Regions from separate parts of the Paraburkholderia sp. SIMBA_054 genome, predicted to be linked through region 2. Evidence: predicted binding sites of a transcription regulator. Region 2 holds the regulator's gene; each other region holds the start of a gene.
The links. Region 2 encodes HrcA, which represses chaperone genes, less so after heat shock. Its sites were predicted from a motif close to TTAGCACTCNNNNNNNNNGAGTGCTAA; they were not measured.
Positions count from the first base shown of each region.

Region 1: a site for HrcA is predicted at 1,146-1,172, ahead of SB822_RS15850 (co-chaperone GroES). Genes of this name have one in related genera too.
Region 3: a site for HrcA is predicted at 2,856-2,882, ahead of rpoH (RNA polymerase sigma factor RpoH). Genes of this name have one in related genera too.

Region 1 covers NZ_JAWRXV010000011.1:125,271-129,937, forward strand. Annotated here, with positions in the region: gene groL (chaperonin GroEL) at 1-802, opposite strand, end outside; gene SB822_RS15850 (co-chaperone GroES) at 816-1,106, opposite strand; gene SB822_RS15855 (acyl-CoA dehydrogenase family protein) at 1,381-2,664, shown strand; gene SB822_RS15860 (ATP-binding cassette domain-containing protein) at 3,049-4,667, shown strand, end outside.
Region 2 covers NZ_JAWRXV010000030.1:106,891-111,557, reverse strand. Annotated here, with positions in the region: gene grpE (nucleotide exchange factor GrpE) at 1-267, opposite strand, end outside; gene SB822_RS31565 (hypothetical protein) at 615-776, shown strand; gene SB822_RS31560 (RNA-binding S4 domain-containing protein) at 748-1,155, opposite strand; gene hemH (ferrochelatase) at 1,231-2,301, opposite strand; gene hrcA (heat-inducible transcriptional repressor HrcA) at 2,451-3,470, opposite strand; gene SB822_RS31545 (hypothetical protein) at 3,469-3,744, shown strand; gene SB822_RS31540 (NAD kinase) at 3,752-4,654, shown strand.
Region 3 covers NZ_JAWRXV010000005.1:252,976-257,642, reverse strand. Annotated here, with positions in the region: gene SB822_RS08515 (cytochrome ubiquinol oxidase subunit I) at 1-1,289, opposite strand, end outside; gene cydP (cytochrome oxidase putative small subunit CydP) at 1,279-1,551, opposite strand; gene rpoH (RNA polymerase sigma factor RpoH) at 1,866-2,801, opposite strand; gene SB822_RS08500 (acyloxyacyl hydrolase) at 3,151-3,714, shown strand; gene SB822_RS08495 (nuclear transport factor 2 family protein) at 3,760-4,143, shown strand; gene leuA (2-isopropylmalate synthase) at 4,298-4,667, opposite strand, start outside.

The DNA.
Region 1 (4,667 bases), on a different contig from region 2:
GAATGTTGTTCACGACCAGCGTCGCGAGCGCTTCGCCTTCGACGTCTTCCGCGATGATCAGCAGCGGCCGCCCCGACTTCGCGACCTGCTCGAGCACGGGCAGCAGATCGCGGATGTTCGAGATCTTCTTGTCGTGCAGCAGCACGAACGGCTCTTCGAGCACGGCGAGTTGCCGGTCCTGATTGTTGATGAAGTAGGGCGACAGATAGCCACGATCGAATTGCAGGCCTTCCACGACATCGAGTTCGTCGGCGAGCGACTTGCCGTCTTCGACCGTGATGACGCCTTCCTTGCCGACGCGGTCGATCGCTTCCGCGATGCGTTGCCCGATCGACTCTTCACCGTTGGCCGAGATGGTTGCGACCTGGGCAATCTCTTTGCTGGTCGTCGTCGGCTTGCTGATCTTCTTCAGTTCTTCGACGGCGGCGATCACGGCCTTGTCGATGCCGCGCTTCAGGTCGAGCGGATTGAGCCCTGCCGCCACATATTTCTGCCCTTCGCGGACGATGGCCTGAGCGAGCACGGTGGCCGTCGTCGTGCCGTCGCCGGCGGCGTCGCTCGTTTTCGATGCGACTTCCTTCACGAGCTGCGCGCCGATGTTCTGCAATCTGTCCGCGAGCTCGATTTCTTTCGCCACGGACACGCCGTCCTTCGTGACGATGGGGCTGCCGAAACTACGTTCGAGCACGACATTGCGGCCTTTCGGGCCGAGCGTCACCTTCACCGCATTGGCGAGCAGGTTGACGCCTTCAACCAGTTTGGACCGCGCGTTATCGCTGAAAGCGATTTCTTTGGCTGCCATGATGGGACTCTCCTCAGGATTGAACGACTGCGACGATATCTTCTTCGCGCAGCACGAGCAGTTCGGTGCCGTTGACCTTCACCGGCTGCCCCGCATATTTGCCGAACAGCACGCGTTCGCCGACTTTCAGGTCAGGCTCGATACGCTTGCCGTCGTCACTGCGACGGCCTGGACCGACTGCGAGGATTTCGCCCTGATCCGGTTTTTCAGCAGCGCTATCGGGAATCACGATGCCCGACGCCGTACGGGTTTCCTGATCGAGACGCTTCACGATCACGCGATCATGTAACGGACGCAAACTCATCTGTTCTTCCTTCTTGACGGATGACGACTGGTTTTCTCATTGGCACTCTCACGCGAAGAGTGCTGACTGAGAGCCGAGTATAAAAAGCGCTGTATGCGCGCTCCAATAATCGATTTGCACAAACTTAACGGGCCGCGCGAGATTTGCAATGCACGTAGCGTGCGTAAGCACGCGGTACGCGCATCGACAGATATCGTTATCGGCTTTTGTTGGTTGCAACGGCGCGTGTGCGACGCTTAATCTGGAATGCTGTGAACCTGTCCGGAGACTGTCGATGAGTACGATTCCCACCGCCCAGCACGATGCCGTCAGCGGTGCAGACGACGCGGAGCTTGACGCGCGCTTCGCGCCCATTTTCGAGCGGATTGCAGCTGGCAGCATCGAGCGCGAGCAGAATCGGGAACTCGCCTACGATGCAGTGCAATGGCTGAAGGAAGCAGGGTTCACCGCGTTACGAGTGCCAAAGCGCTATGGCGGTAGCGGCGCGACGTTGCCGCAGTTCTTTCGTCTTTTGACGCGCCTGGGTGAGGCCGATTCGAATCTGCCGCAGATCTTGCGGCTGAATTCGGGGTTTATCGAAAGCCGGCTCGAAAGCGATGACGAAGCGCTGCGCGAGCGTTGGCTCCCGAAGATCGCGGCGGGTGAGTCCGTGGGTGCCGCGATATCCGAGCGCACCGCGAGCACGCACAATAGCGTCACGCTGGTGGCCGACAAAAGCGGCAACGGCTGGTGGTTGAATGGCGAGAAGTACTACAGCACGGGCACGCTCTACGCGGACTGGATCGACGTCGCCGCGCACGACGGCGCCGACGACGTGCGCGTGGTGGTGCGCGCCGATGCGCCCGGTGTCGCGCGCATCGACGATTGGGACGGCTTCGGACAGCGTTTGACTGCGAGCGGAACGACGCGCTTCGACTCTGTCCATGTGAGCGACGATCAGCTACTGGTGCGCTACAAGGCCTCGGAGCCGCGCCGCAATACCTCGCTCACGGCCTTCTATCAGACCGTCCATCTCGCGACGCTGACGGGCATCGCGCGCGCGGTGCTGCGCGACGGTATTGCCTTCGCGCAGGCGCACACCCGCACGTTCGGCGTGCCCGGTCGTTCGAGCCCGCGCGACAACCCGCTCGTGCATCGTGTGGTGGGGCGGCTGGCCAGTCTCGCGTATTCGGCTGAGAGCATTACTGCATCGGTGGCACGTTCGCTCGAAAATGCGTATCAGGCGAGACTCGCGGGTCGCGCGAATACAGATACGTATATCGCACTCGATATCGAAGCCTATCAGGCGCAGCAGATCGTGATCGAACAGGTGCTGGAGGCGGCCACGCTCGTATTCGAAGTGGGCGGAGCCTCAGCGACGAGTGAGACACGGCGGCTCGATCGTCACTGGCGCAATGCGCGTGTGCTCGCTTCGCACAATCCCGCGATCCAGCGCGAAGCGGCCGTGGGCAACTTTCATCTGAACGGCGCGGCGTCCAACGAACGCTTCAGTCTCACGCATTCGCCCAGCGAACTGGGACGTGTTGCGACGGACAGTGCGGTTGCCGTCAATGGATAACGCGAGATCGTAGAGCGTCGCTTGCGGCGGCGCAAATAACGTTCAGAGCTATCGTTATCGTGAATCAATACAAGCGATAGCGCGCCGACACGTTGCTACATAGAGATACAAAAGCGCTACTTTCAGAAACACGCCAGATACATTCGCAAGGTTGAATACGGCGCACTGCTTGCCATGATCGGGCTTCGAGAACCATGGCATGCGCAGTCGCGCCGCCATTGGCGTACGTTGGCGCGCCGATGAGCGATCCCTCATCCACAAGAAATTCTGCGTAAGCGCAGCCGCGAACAGCGCTGACGACGCAACCACCCATCAGCTCACGACACAGCGATCGTTGCGCGTGCGACGTGATCGATTGACTGTCCTTTCCAAAAGAGTAGTGCAATGCAAGTTGACGTATTAGAGCCGGCCGGTTCCAGCCTGGAGGAGGCAGCCGATTTTTCGGTCCCTGTCCCCGGGATAGAGGCACCTGCCCGCGCCGCCGAGGCCGTGCTCGAATTGCGCGACGTCAGCAAGGCCTATCGCAGCGCGCGGGGCGGTGAACCCGTGTTCGCCGTGCGCGGCGTCAATCTGACGCTTCAGCGTGGAGAAGTGCTTTGCCTGATGGGCACGTCCGGCAGCGGCAAGTCGACACTGCTGCGGCATGTCAACCGCCTCGTCGAACCTGACAGCGGTCAGGTACTGATCGACGGCATCGACGTCGGGGCGCTGTCCGCGAGTGAGTTGCGTGCGCTGCGCGCCCGATGCATCGGCATGGTGTTTCAGCACTTCGGTTTGCTGCCGCATCGCACGGTGCGTGACAACGTCGCTTTGCCGCTCGAATTGCGCGGAGAACATGTCGAAGCGCGACGGTCCGCGGCTGATCGCTTGCTGGCGACCGTGGGGCTTCTTGAGTGGGGCGACCACTATCCATCCGAGTTGTCGGGCGGGATGCAGCAGCGGGTGGGATTCGCCCGTGCGCTCGCGAACGATCCCGACATTCTGTTGATGGACGAACCGTTCAGCGCGCTCGATCCGACTATTCGCCGGGATCTGCAAGCGAGCTTCTTGCGCATCGCGCGCGAGCGGGGCATCACGACGCTGCTCGTCACGCATGATCCCGGCGAAGCGTTGCGCCTCGCTGACCGTATCGCGGTGCTGCGCGACGGACGTCTGATTCAGGTCGGCACGCCGGAAGAACTGCTCGCTCATCCCGCCGACGCCGGTGTCGCCGATTTTTTCATCGAGCATGCGGGTGCGGGTTCAGCCCCGATCTCGGTTCCGACCGATGCGCCAAACAAGGCCGCGATTCAAGACGATGCTGCCGCTGCGCCGGTCCACCCGCGAAGCGTCGGGCTGTCCGCCATCACCTCGGCTTTGCTGGGGCCCGCTGCGCTTGCCGTGCAAGGTTATGCGGGCGCCTTTTGGACCAGCATGATCGTCGAAGTGTTTTCGGCAGGATGGCTGGGCGTCGAGTGGCGTGAGGGCGCATTCCCGTTCGCTTTCGTTGCTGCGTTGCTGTGGGCGGCAAACCGGGCGGTGGCCGCGCGGCATGCGATGCGCGCCGGCCCCGTGCAACAACGCAGCGCGTGGCCGCCGCTGCTGGTGCTGCTGATCGCGGAAGCACTCGTCGTCGCTCACGCGCTCGGTGCGAATCTTGGCGTTCTCGCCAACTTTCCTTCGAGTGTCACGCTTGCAACAGCCGTATCGGACGCGATCGAACAGGCGATCGCATGGGCCCAGGTGTCGTTCGAAGCGATCTTCGCCTGCATCGTCGTGCTGGTGCGCACCGTGGTCGACGGCATTCAGTTTGCGCTCGGCTGGCTGCCGTGGATCGTCCCCGCTACGCTGGTGGTGTTCGCCGCGTGGCGCGCGGCAGGCGTGGCGCTGGCGCTCACCAGCGCTGCGGCGCTCGCTTATCTCGGCCTCTTCGGCTTCTGGGCTCGCACGATTGCAACGGTCGCGCTGGTGGGCTCCTCGGTGTTCGTCACGCTGATGATTGGCGTGCCGGCGGGCATCGTTCT
Region 2 (4,667 bases):
CGCGACGTCTTCCTGACCGCGGCGGCGAACGTTCTCCGTCTCCGCTTTGGCGCGCAGGAAGTTTTCCTGCATTTCGGCCAGCTTCGCCTGCGTTTCGGCCAGCGCGGCTTCGACGCCAGACGTTTCGGCTTGCTGTGCGCCGGCAGTTGCGTCGGGCTGTTGCGCCTGAGCCTGCGGCTCGCCCGATGCGGCCTCTGCGGCCTGGCGCGCGACTTCGTCGGCGGGCGTGGGATTCTGGCTCGTCGGATTCTCTTGCGTGTTTTCCATGTCGCTGAAATTCAAATAGATATGGCCAAGAAACGGCGGCAGTTTAACGGGACTCGCGCGATGAGCGTGGTGCCGATACAACATGCCGGCCGCGCATCAACGGTCCAAGTAAGGGTGCGTACGCCGTATTTCAAGGCTCCCGCCGATGCTTTTTGCACCTTGCAGGGGCCCGGAAATCTGGCCTAACAAGCATTTCGAGCGCGACATCATATTGAGATTGAGCGCGCTGCGCGAGTGTCTTAAACTCAACTAAAGCGTCCGAAAAGGCACGTTAACCCTAATCTGACGTACGGCTTACTACCAGCTGAATCGCCCGTTTCCGCTTGCAATCTCCATGGGGGAGTACCGTGAAACTGACCTTCGCTATATCGGTGGTCGCATTGGTACTCATCGCAGGCACCACGACCATCTGCATGTCGGGCGTCGTCAACGAACACACCACCGAATATGGTGGCGTTCATGCGACGATGGAACAGCTGTTCAACCCTCACGCGAAAATTTGTCCATGACGCGCCGGTCGCGCTTGGTCGGCCGCCCTTGCAATTCGGCGGCTGGCTCGCGATAGGTCTTGCGCCGCTCGTTCTCCTGCTGGCGTTTCTGCCTGCCCTCTTCGGTTTCCACGTAAAGCGTCTGCGCGACGCTCGCTGGCCCGCGCACGTCGCACACGCCGAGCACCTGGATCTGCCACACAATCCGTTCGATCTCGATCTCGACCAGATCGCCGACCCGCACATCTTTGGCCGGCTTCACCGTCGCGCCGCCGATCCGCACCCGGCCCTTCTCGACGGCATCGGTTGCCAGCGAACGCGTCTTGAAGAAGCGCGCCGCCCACAGCCATTTGTCGATGCGCAAACGAGCGCCCGGTTCGGTAGAAATCTTGTAGTTCATCAGTCCTTCTTCAGGCGCTTCCAGACGCCATGAGCCGATACACGAATGCAGATTGCATGCCGGATACGGAAAAATTCACGCAACGGACGCGCTTTGCGGCGCGCTCACCTGCACCGGCCAGCCTTGCAGATGCTGCGCGACGATCTCGCCGAGCGCCGCGATCCACGCGGACGACGCGTTCAGGCAGGGAATGGCGTGAAAAACTTTCCCACCCGCGTGCACGAATTCGTCGCGCACTTCCATGCCGATTTCCTCGATCGTCTCCAGACAATCCGCCGTAAAGCCCGGACAGAACACGTCCGCGCGATGCACACCCGCCGCGCCGAGCTCCTTGAGCGTCGGCGCCGTATAAGGCTGCAGCCATTCGGCCTTACCGAAGCGCGACTGAAACGTCACGCGGCATTCCACAGTTGTGAGCCCGAGCGCGTGCATCAGCAGCGACGCCGTCTGCTGACATTGCTCGTGATACGGATCGCCTAAGTCGAGCGTGCGCTTGGGCACGCCGTGAAAGCTCAGCACCAGCTTGTCGCCCGCCGCGAAGTCCGGGCGGCCGTGCGCATGCCAGTAATGGTTCACCTGCGCCGCGAGCGCCGCGATATAGGCGGGATGATCCGCGTACTGGCGAACGGTGCGGATTTCCGGCTGGTTGCGCATCCGCTTGAGCGCGGCGAACGCGTCGTCGAAAGCCGTGGCCGTGGTCGACGACGAATACTGCGGATACATCGGCATCAGCAGGATGCGTTCGGCGCCCGCCAGCTTCAGCTGGTTGAGCATGGCGGGAATGCCGGGCGTGCCATAGCGCATCGCGTAGTCGACGATCACCGTGTAGTCGTTCAGGTGCAGCAGATGCCGCAACCCTTCCACCTGCTTTTCCGTATGCACGCGCAGCGGCGAGCCTTCAGGCATCCACACGGCCGCGTACTTCTTCGCCGAGGCGACGCCGCGAAAGGGCAGGATCGACAGACGCAGGATGATTTGCCACACGAACGACGGAATCTCGACCACGCGCGGATCGGACAGAAACTGCGCGAGATAGCGCCGGACGGCGCGAGGCGTCGGCGCATCGGGCGTGCCGAGATTGATCAGCAACACGGCGACACGATGTGCCGCAGCATTCTGCGAGGGCCGCTCGAGGTCGAAGCGCATAGGCAAAGGGAAGAGCCGTGCAAGCGCGCGGCACGTAATGAATCGGGAAGCCCATTATAGCGGCGCGGTCTGCCGCCGATACCTGGCCGTTCGGCCAATTGGCACGGCGAAAAACGCCGCGCATGATGAACACCATGCCGAGCTCGACGCTACCCTTGGCTGAGCGTCATCGAAAGCAGGCGCGCGGTGATGTCGACGATGGGAATCACGCGGTTGTAGGCCATGCGCGTCGGGCCGATCACGCCGAGCGTGCCCACTATCTTGCCGTTCACTTCATACGGCGCGGTCACCACGCTCATTTCCTCGATCGGGACGAGGTTCGACTCGCCGCCAATGAAAATCTGCACGCCTTGCGCGTGGCTCGACACATCGAGCAACTGAAGGAGACTCGTCTTTTGATCGAATATATCGAACAGCTTGCGCAGCCGCGCCATGTCCGACGAAAGGTCGGCCACTTCGAGCAGATTGCGCTCGCCGGAAATCAGCACGGTTTCGCCTGTATCGGTGATGTCCGTGCTCGCGGTGACGGCTGCGTGCATCAGCGTCGTCATGTCGCCGCGCAGTTCGTCGATTTCTTCGCGCAGACGCAGGCGCACCTCGTCGAACGACAGGCCCGCGAAGTGCGCGTTGATGTAGTTGGCTGCCTCGGTGAGCTGCGACGGCGAGAAATCGCGCTGCGTCGCCATGATGCGGTTCTGTACGTCGCCTTCCGGCGTCACGATGATCAGCAGGATGCGCTTGTCGGACAGGCGCAGAAATTCGATCTGCTTGAACACGTGGCTGCGGCGCGGCGTCAGGATCACGCCCGCGAACTGCGACAGGTTGGACAGCACGCTCGCGGCGGCCGCGACCACCTTCTGCGGCTCGCCCGGCTGCAGCGTGGTCTTCACCGCGCGCATCACGGCGTCCTCGTCGGCGGCCGACTCGACGGTGAGCATCGTGTCGACGAAAAGCCGGTAGCCTCGCGGCGTGGGAATGCGTCCCGCCGACGTATGCGGACTGATGACGAGCCCCAGCTCCTCCAGATCGGACATCACGTTGCGGATCGTCGCCGGGCTCAGTTCGAGCCCGGAGTACCGCGAAAGCGTGCGCGAGCCGACCGGCTGACCTTCGGCGATATACCGCTCGATCAGCGTTTTCAGAAGGGTTTGTGCGCGAGGATCTAGCATGGCGAAAAATTTTAGCGTAACCACCGCATCGCGGCGAGCGCGCGGCGGCACGCGGCGCGGCGGCTTGACAGCCGTGCGCGCCCTGCGCGGCACCCCGCCCGCGCACAAGCCGCATCGCATGGATCCAGACAGTCGTCACATCTGTCATGAGGACTTCACCATTCTAACGACAATCGGGCGAAGGCTGGCCGGCATCGCGCGGCCGTCGCGTGTCAGCCCCGACGGGCGTGGCGCCGCCTTCGACGGTTCTTTTCACGTCGCACCTATGGTGTAATGCCGGCATGCAAGCTAACAGCCAGTTCAAGACCGTTGCGCTCGTCGGGCGCAGCAATACGCCGGGCATCGGGGAACCGCTGACCGCGCTCGCCGCGTGCATCGGGAAGCTCGGCTTCGACGTCGTGTTCGAGGCGGAAACCGCGCAGGAAATCGGCGCGACGCAATGGCCTGCGCTGCGCGTGGCAGAAATCGGCGCGCGCGCGGACGTTGCCATCGTGCTCGGCGGCGACGGCACAATGCTGGGCATCGGCCGGCAACTGGCGCCGTACAGGACGCCGCTGATCGGCATCAATCACGGGCGGCTGGGCTTCATCACCGACATCCCGTTCACCGACATGCGCGAGATCATTCCGCAGATGCTGTCGGGCACCTTCGAGCGCGAAGAGCGCACGCTGCTTGAATCGCGGATCATGCGCGACGGCCAGCCCATTTACCATGCGCTCGCCTTCAACGACGTCGTCGTGAACCGTTCGGGCTTTTCGGGCATGGCGGAACTGCGCGTTTCCGTGGATGGCCGCTTCATGTACAACCAGCGCTCGGACGGGCTGATCGTCGCGACGCCGACGGGCTCGACAGCTTACGCGCTGTCGTCGCAAGGGCCGATTCTGCATCCGCAGTTGCAAGGCCTCGTGCTCGTGCCGATCGCGCCGCATGCGTTGTCGAACCGCCCTATCGTGATACCGGACGACTCCAAGGTCAGCATCCAGATCATCTCGGGCCGCGACGTCAACGTGAACTTCGACATGCAGTCGTTCACCGCGCTCGAACTGAACGACACGATCGACGTGCGCCGCTCGCGCCATACGGTGCCTTTCCTGCATCCCGTCGGCTACAGCTATTACGCGACGTTGCGCAAGAAGCTGCACTGGAACGAGTATCCGTCGCACGAAGACGATCCACGCGACTGAATTCTCGCCAGCG
Region 3 (4,667 bases), on a different contig from region 2:
GCCCAGCGCAGGAACCAGCGCCGGTTGTCACGCAGCAGCGAGCGTTGCGCGCAGAAGAAGAACGCGAGCACGAACGTCGTGAGGAACAGGATGCCGAGGCCGACCATCAGCCGGAACGACCAGAACACGGGCAGAACGGGCGGCACGGTTTTCTTTGCGGCCTGTTTGATCTGCTCGGCGGAGGCGTCGGTGACGTTCGGCGTGAACTGCTTGAGCAACAGGCCGTAGCCGAGGTCCTGCTTGTGCTGGTCGAAGGCAGCATGCGTTGCGTCGCTGGCGTCGCCTTGCTTGATCTTTTGCAGCGCGTCGTACGCGAGCATGCCGTTGCGGATGCGCGTCTCGTTGCGCGCCATCAGTTCTTTCAGACCAATGACAGGCTCGTCGAGCGAACGCGTCGCGATGATGCCGAGCGCGTACGGCACCCGCAACGCGTAGTCGGTGCGCTCCGCCTGCTGGTTCGGAATGCCGACAATCGTGAATGGCGCGGGCGGCGGCGCGGTTTCCCATTCGGACTCGATCGCGGCGAGCTTCATCCGCTGCACTTCGCCCGTGGTGTAGCCCGATTCGTCGCCGAGCACGATCACGCATAACGTGGACGCCAGCCCGAAGCCGGCCGCGACGGCGAACGAGCGCACCGCGAAGTCGATGTCGCGGCGCTTGAGCAGATACCACGACGACAGCCCGAGCACGAACATCGACGCCGTCACATAGCCCGCCGACACCGTATGCACGAACTTCACCTGCGCGACGGGATTGAAGATCACGGCGAACAGGCTCGACAGCTCCATGCGCATCGTTTCGTAGTTGAACTCCGCGCCGACCGGGTTGTTCATCCAGCCGTTCGCGATCAGGATCCACAGCGCGGACAGGTTCGAGCCGAGCGCGACGAGAAACGTGACCATCAGATGCTGGATGCGCGACAGCCGGTTCCAGCCGAAGAAAAACAGCCCGACGAAAGTCGATTCCAGAAAGAACGCCATCAGCCCTTCGACGGCCAGCGGCACGCCGAAAATATCGCCGACATAGTGCGAGTAATACGACCAGTTGGTGCCGAACTGAAACTCCAGCGTCAGACCTGTGGTGACGCCCATCGCGAAGTTGATGCCGAACAGCTTGCCCCAGAACTGCGTCATGTCCTTGTAGATCGGCTTGCCCGTCATCACGTAGACGCTTTCCATGATGACGAGCAGCCACGACAGCCCGAGCGTCAGCGGCACGAATAGAAAGTGATACAGCGCCGTGACGGCGAATTGCAGGCGAGAGAGATCGACGACGTCGCTAGCGGGCATGGTTGACACCTTGAGTCGAAGGCGGCGGTGGGACGGATGCGGGCACCGACAGCAGCGCCTGGGCGACCTGCGCAGGTGGCAGCGACATGTTCTGCGCCTGCGGGTGATTGAAGAACGCGAACTTGAGTGCGAACAGAAGCGCGAATTTGATCGCGAGCACGATCAGGATGTCGCGGGCGAAGGTCGGGCCGCGAGCCCACGCGACGATGCGGCTGGCGAGCGTGCGGCGGGTGGCATTCCTGTGATTGAGCGTTATGGCCATGTTTTATGGGCAACGACATCGCGCCGGTTGACCCGGCAGGACACAGTGCGCATCACTCGCGGCACTGGCGCATGCACAACCATTGTAGGAATGGGCTGACGGACGGGCCCGCGTCATCGTGTCGCGAGGTGGCCGGTCCCTATCACTAATAAGTCACGTTCTGCGCGAGGTCAAGGCAATGTCTCGACATTGACGCGAATTGACGCAATATTTGACGACGCGCAAGAAAAAGCCCCGCCTTCTTGCGAAGAGCGGGGCTCTGTTTCGAAACGGGTGCGGCCGGTAACCGGCGTGCGCCCGCTGCTTCTCTGAGGTTACGCGTACTCGGCCAGCGCGGTGCGCATTTTCTTCATCGCGCTTGCTTCGATCTGGCGAATCCGCTCCGCCGATACGCCGAACTCGTCGGCCAGTTCATGCAGCGTCGAGCCGCCCGAACCGTCGTCTTCGACCTGCAGCCAGCGTGCTTCGATGATGCGGCGGCTGCGCGGATCGAGCGACTCCAGCGCGCTCGCGATACCGTCGCTATGCAGACGGTCACGCTGACGCGCGGCCAGCACGGCTGTAGGCTCACTGTGCGAATCGGCCAGATAGGCGATCGGGGCGAACGCTTCTTCGCCGTCTTCGACCTGGCCTTCGAGCGCGATATCGCCGCCCGACAGCCGTGTTTCCATCTCGGCCACTTCCTCGCGCTTCACGTTCAGCTCTTTCGCCAGGCCCTCGATCTCGTCCGGCGTGAACGACTGCAAGCCTTGCTTGTGGCTGCGCAGGTTGAAGAACAGCTTGCGTTGCGCCTTGGTCGTCGCCACTTTCACCATGCGCCAGTTGCGCAGGATGTACTCGTGGATTTCGGCCTTGATCCAATGCATTGCATAGGACACGAGGCGCACGTTCTGCGTCGGGTCGAACCGCTTCACGGCCTTCATCAGGCCGATGTTGCCTTCCTGGATCAGGTCGGCGTGCGGCAGACCATACCCGAGGTAATTGCGCGCGATCGACACGACCAGTCGCAGATGCGACAAGACGAGCTTGCGCGCCGAGCCGAGATCGTTCTGCTCGCGGAACTCGGTGGCGTACTGGCGCTCTTCTGCCGGCGTCAGCATCGGAATCCGGTTCACGGCCTGGATGTAGGCGTCGATATTGCCCAGCTGGCCGGGCAGAAGAGAAGCGTGCGAGAGCGCCAGTGCACCTGCCGGAGCGGCCTTAGCCGACGACTGGCTCAAAGTACTCGGAAGGGTCAATGTGTTGCTCACGTAGCAAACTCCTTTATTCAGACAAATGTCCGCCAAAGCGGACCACGATGGATGTTAGCACTCTCATTTACCGAGTGCTAATACTTAGAAGCCATAGGGGCATGCAAGTTCCCTCTTTCCTATCGAAAATGCACGTTCAATAGCATCGTACCTCATCTGCGGGTTTGGCACCGAACGCTTAGCATTCCTCGGCTGCGGCATGATTCTGAAATCGTCGGTAAGATTTTTTCGAAAACAGAAGCAGTTATTTGTGAGTTTTCAGTTGTTATTAAGGGTCCGATAGTTGCTGCGGTCTCTAGAATGTCGCTGCACGATGTCCCTGCTAAACCTCGTATTCGGTGGACGTACGATGGAAAAAAAGAACAACCCCTCGTCGAATCTGGCACTCAAATTTGCCGTCGCTGCCGCGCTTTTCGGCGTATCGGGTCTGGCTTCGGCGGACCAGTTCGGCGTTCAGATCGCGGGCGGTCTCGCCGAGCACCACGTTCGAAAGCTCGACCTTGGCTTCGTCTGGGACCCTAATCTGACCTGGTGGGAAATCGGCGACTGGCATTTCGCGCTGATCGGCGAGGCGCACGCCGCGTGGTGGCATACGGACGAAGGCAACGATCACGACAATATCGGTGAATTCGGCGTGACGCCGGTCGTGCGGTTCATCAAGGGCTCGGGCGCGATCCGTCCGTTCATCGAGGCGGGCATTGGTGTACGGGTTTTGACCCATCCGCGCATCGCGTCGAGTTACACGCTCAGTTCCGCGTTCCAGTTCGCCGACATGGTGGGCGTCGGCGCGCAATTCGGCTCGCATCAGCAGTACCAATTTGGCTACCGCTTTCAGCACATCTCCAATGCAAGTATCAAAGAGCCGAATCCTGGTATAAATTTCCAGCAGATTTACGTGCAGTACAACTTCTGACGACCGCTGCCGCTGTCGGCGCCGTCGTCGATAGGGGCGAACGCGATGCCGGCAAAAGTGATTGAAGCGATTCGCGGGCTGGAGCGCGATCGCTTTCGCGCGATGGTGGAAGGAAACGGACAGCAGCTCGACGCGCTGCTGTCGGACAACGTCATTTACGTCCACACGAACGGCAAGCGCGAGTCGAAGCAGCAGTTCATCGACGCCATCACGGCCGGGCGCCGCCGCTATCGCCAGATCGAGGTGCAGTCGCAGGACGTGATGCCTGTCGGACGCGAGACTTGTGTCGTCACGGGGCGCGCGCTGATCGAGATGGAAGCGAATAGCGGCGCGCTGCTCTTTCCGATCGCCTACATGGCGATTCAGGCGCAGGAAGACGGCAAGTGGCAGCTGATCGCGTGGCAGGCGACGCGTTGCGCAATCGAGTGACGCGGATCGCACCATCACTCTTTTCCTGACGGAGGCCACTTTGTGAGCGGTCCGTGCGCGCCGGCGACGGTTGAATCGCCGGCGTTTGCGCTTCTGCGGTCTTGCCTGTTCGTTTTCGCCTTGCCTCGGTTTGCTGTTACGTTACTTCTTGCCGTTACGCCGCGACGCGCCGGTCGGCAGCCGCCCAACCCGCGCGATTGACGCCGCTGACGACGGCATCGACGACGGCCGTCATTTCGTCCTCCGCTACGCCTATGCCATGACGCATCGGCTGCTCGCCCACGCGGCTGGCGACGAACACGATCGTGCGGCCGTCCGTGGTGCGCGCCGTCTCGAACGATGTAATTTCGATGGTTTGCTTCGAAGCCGCCGCCATTTCCTGCGCGACCGCCTTCGCATACGCCTCATGACCGTCGACGCTCGCCGCCGCCGTCGCGGGCACGGCGATCTCGCGCTTGTTCCAGCGCACCGTCGATCCGCTGACGCGCTGTGCCGGACCGTCCGCCTCGAAGTATTCGCGGGCA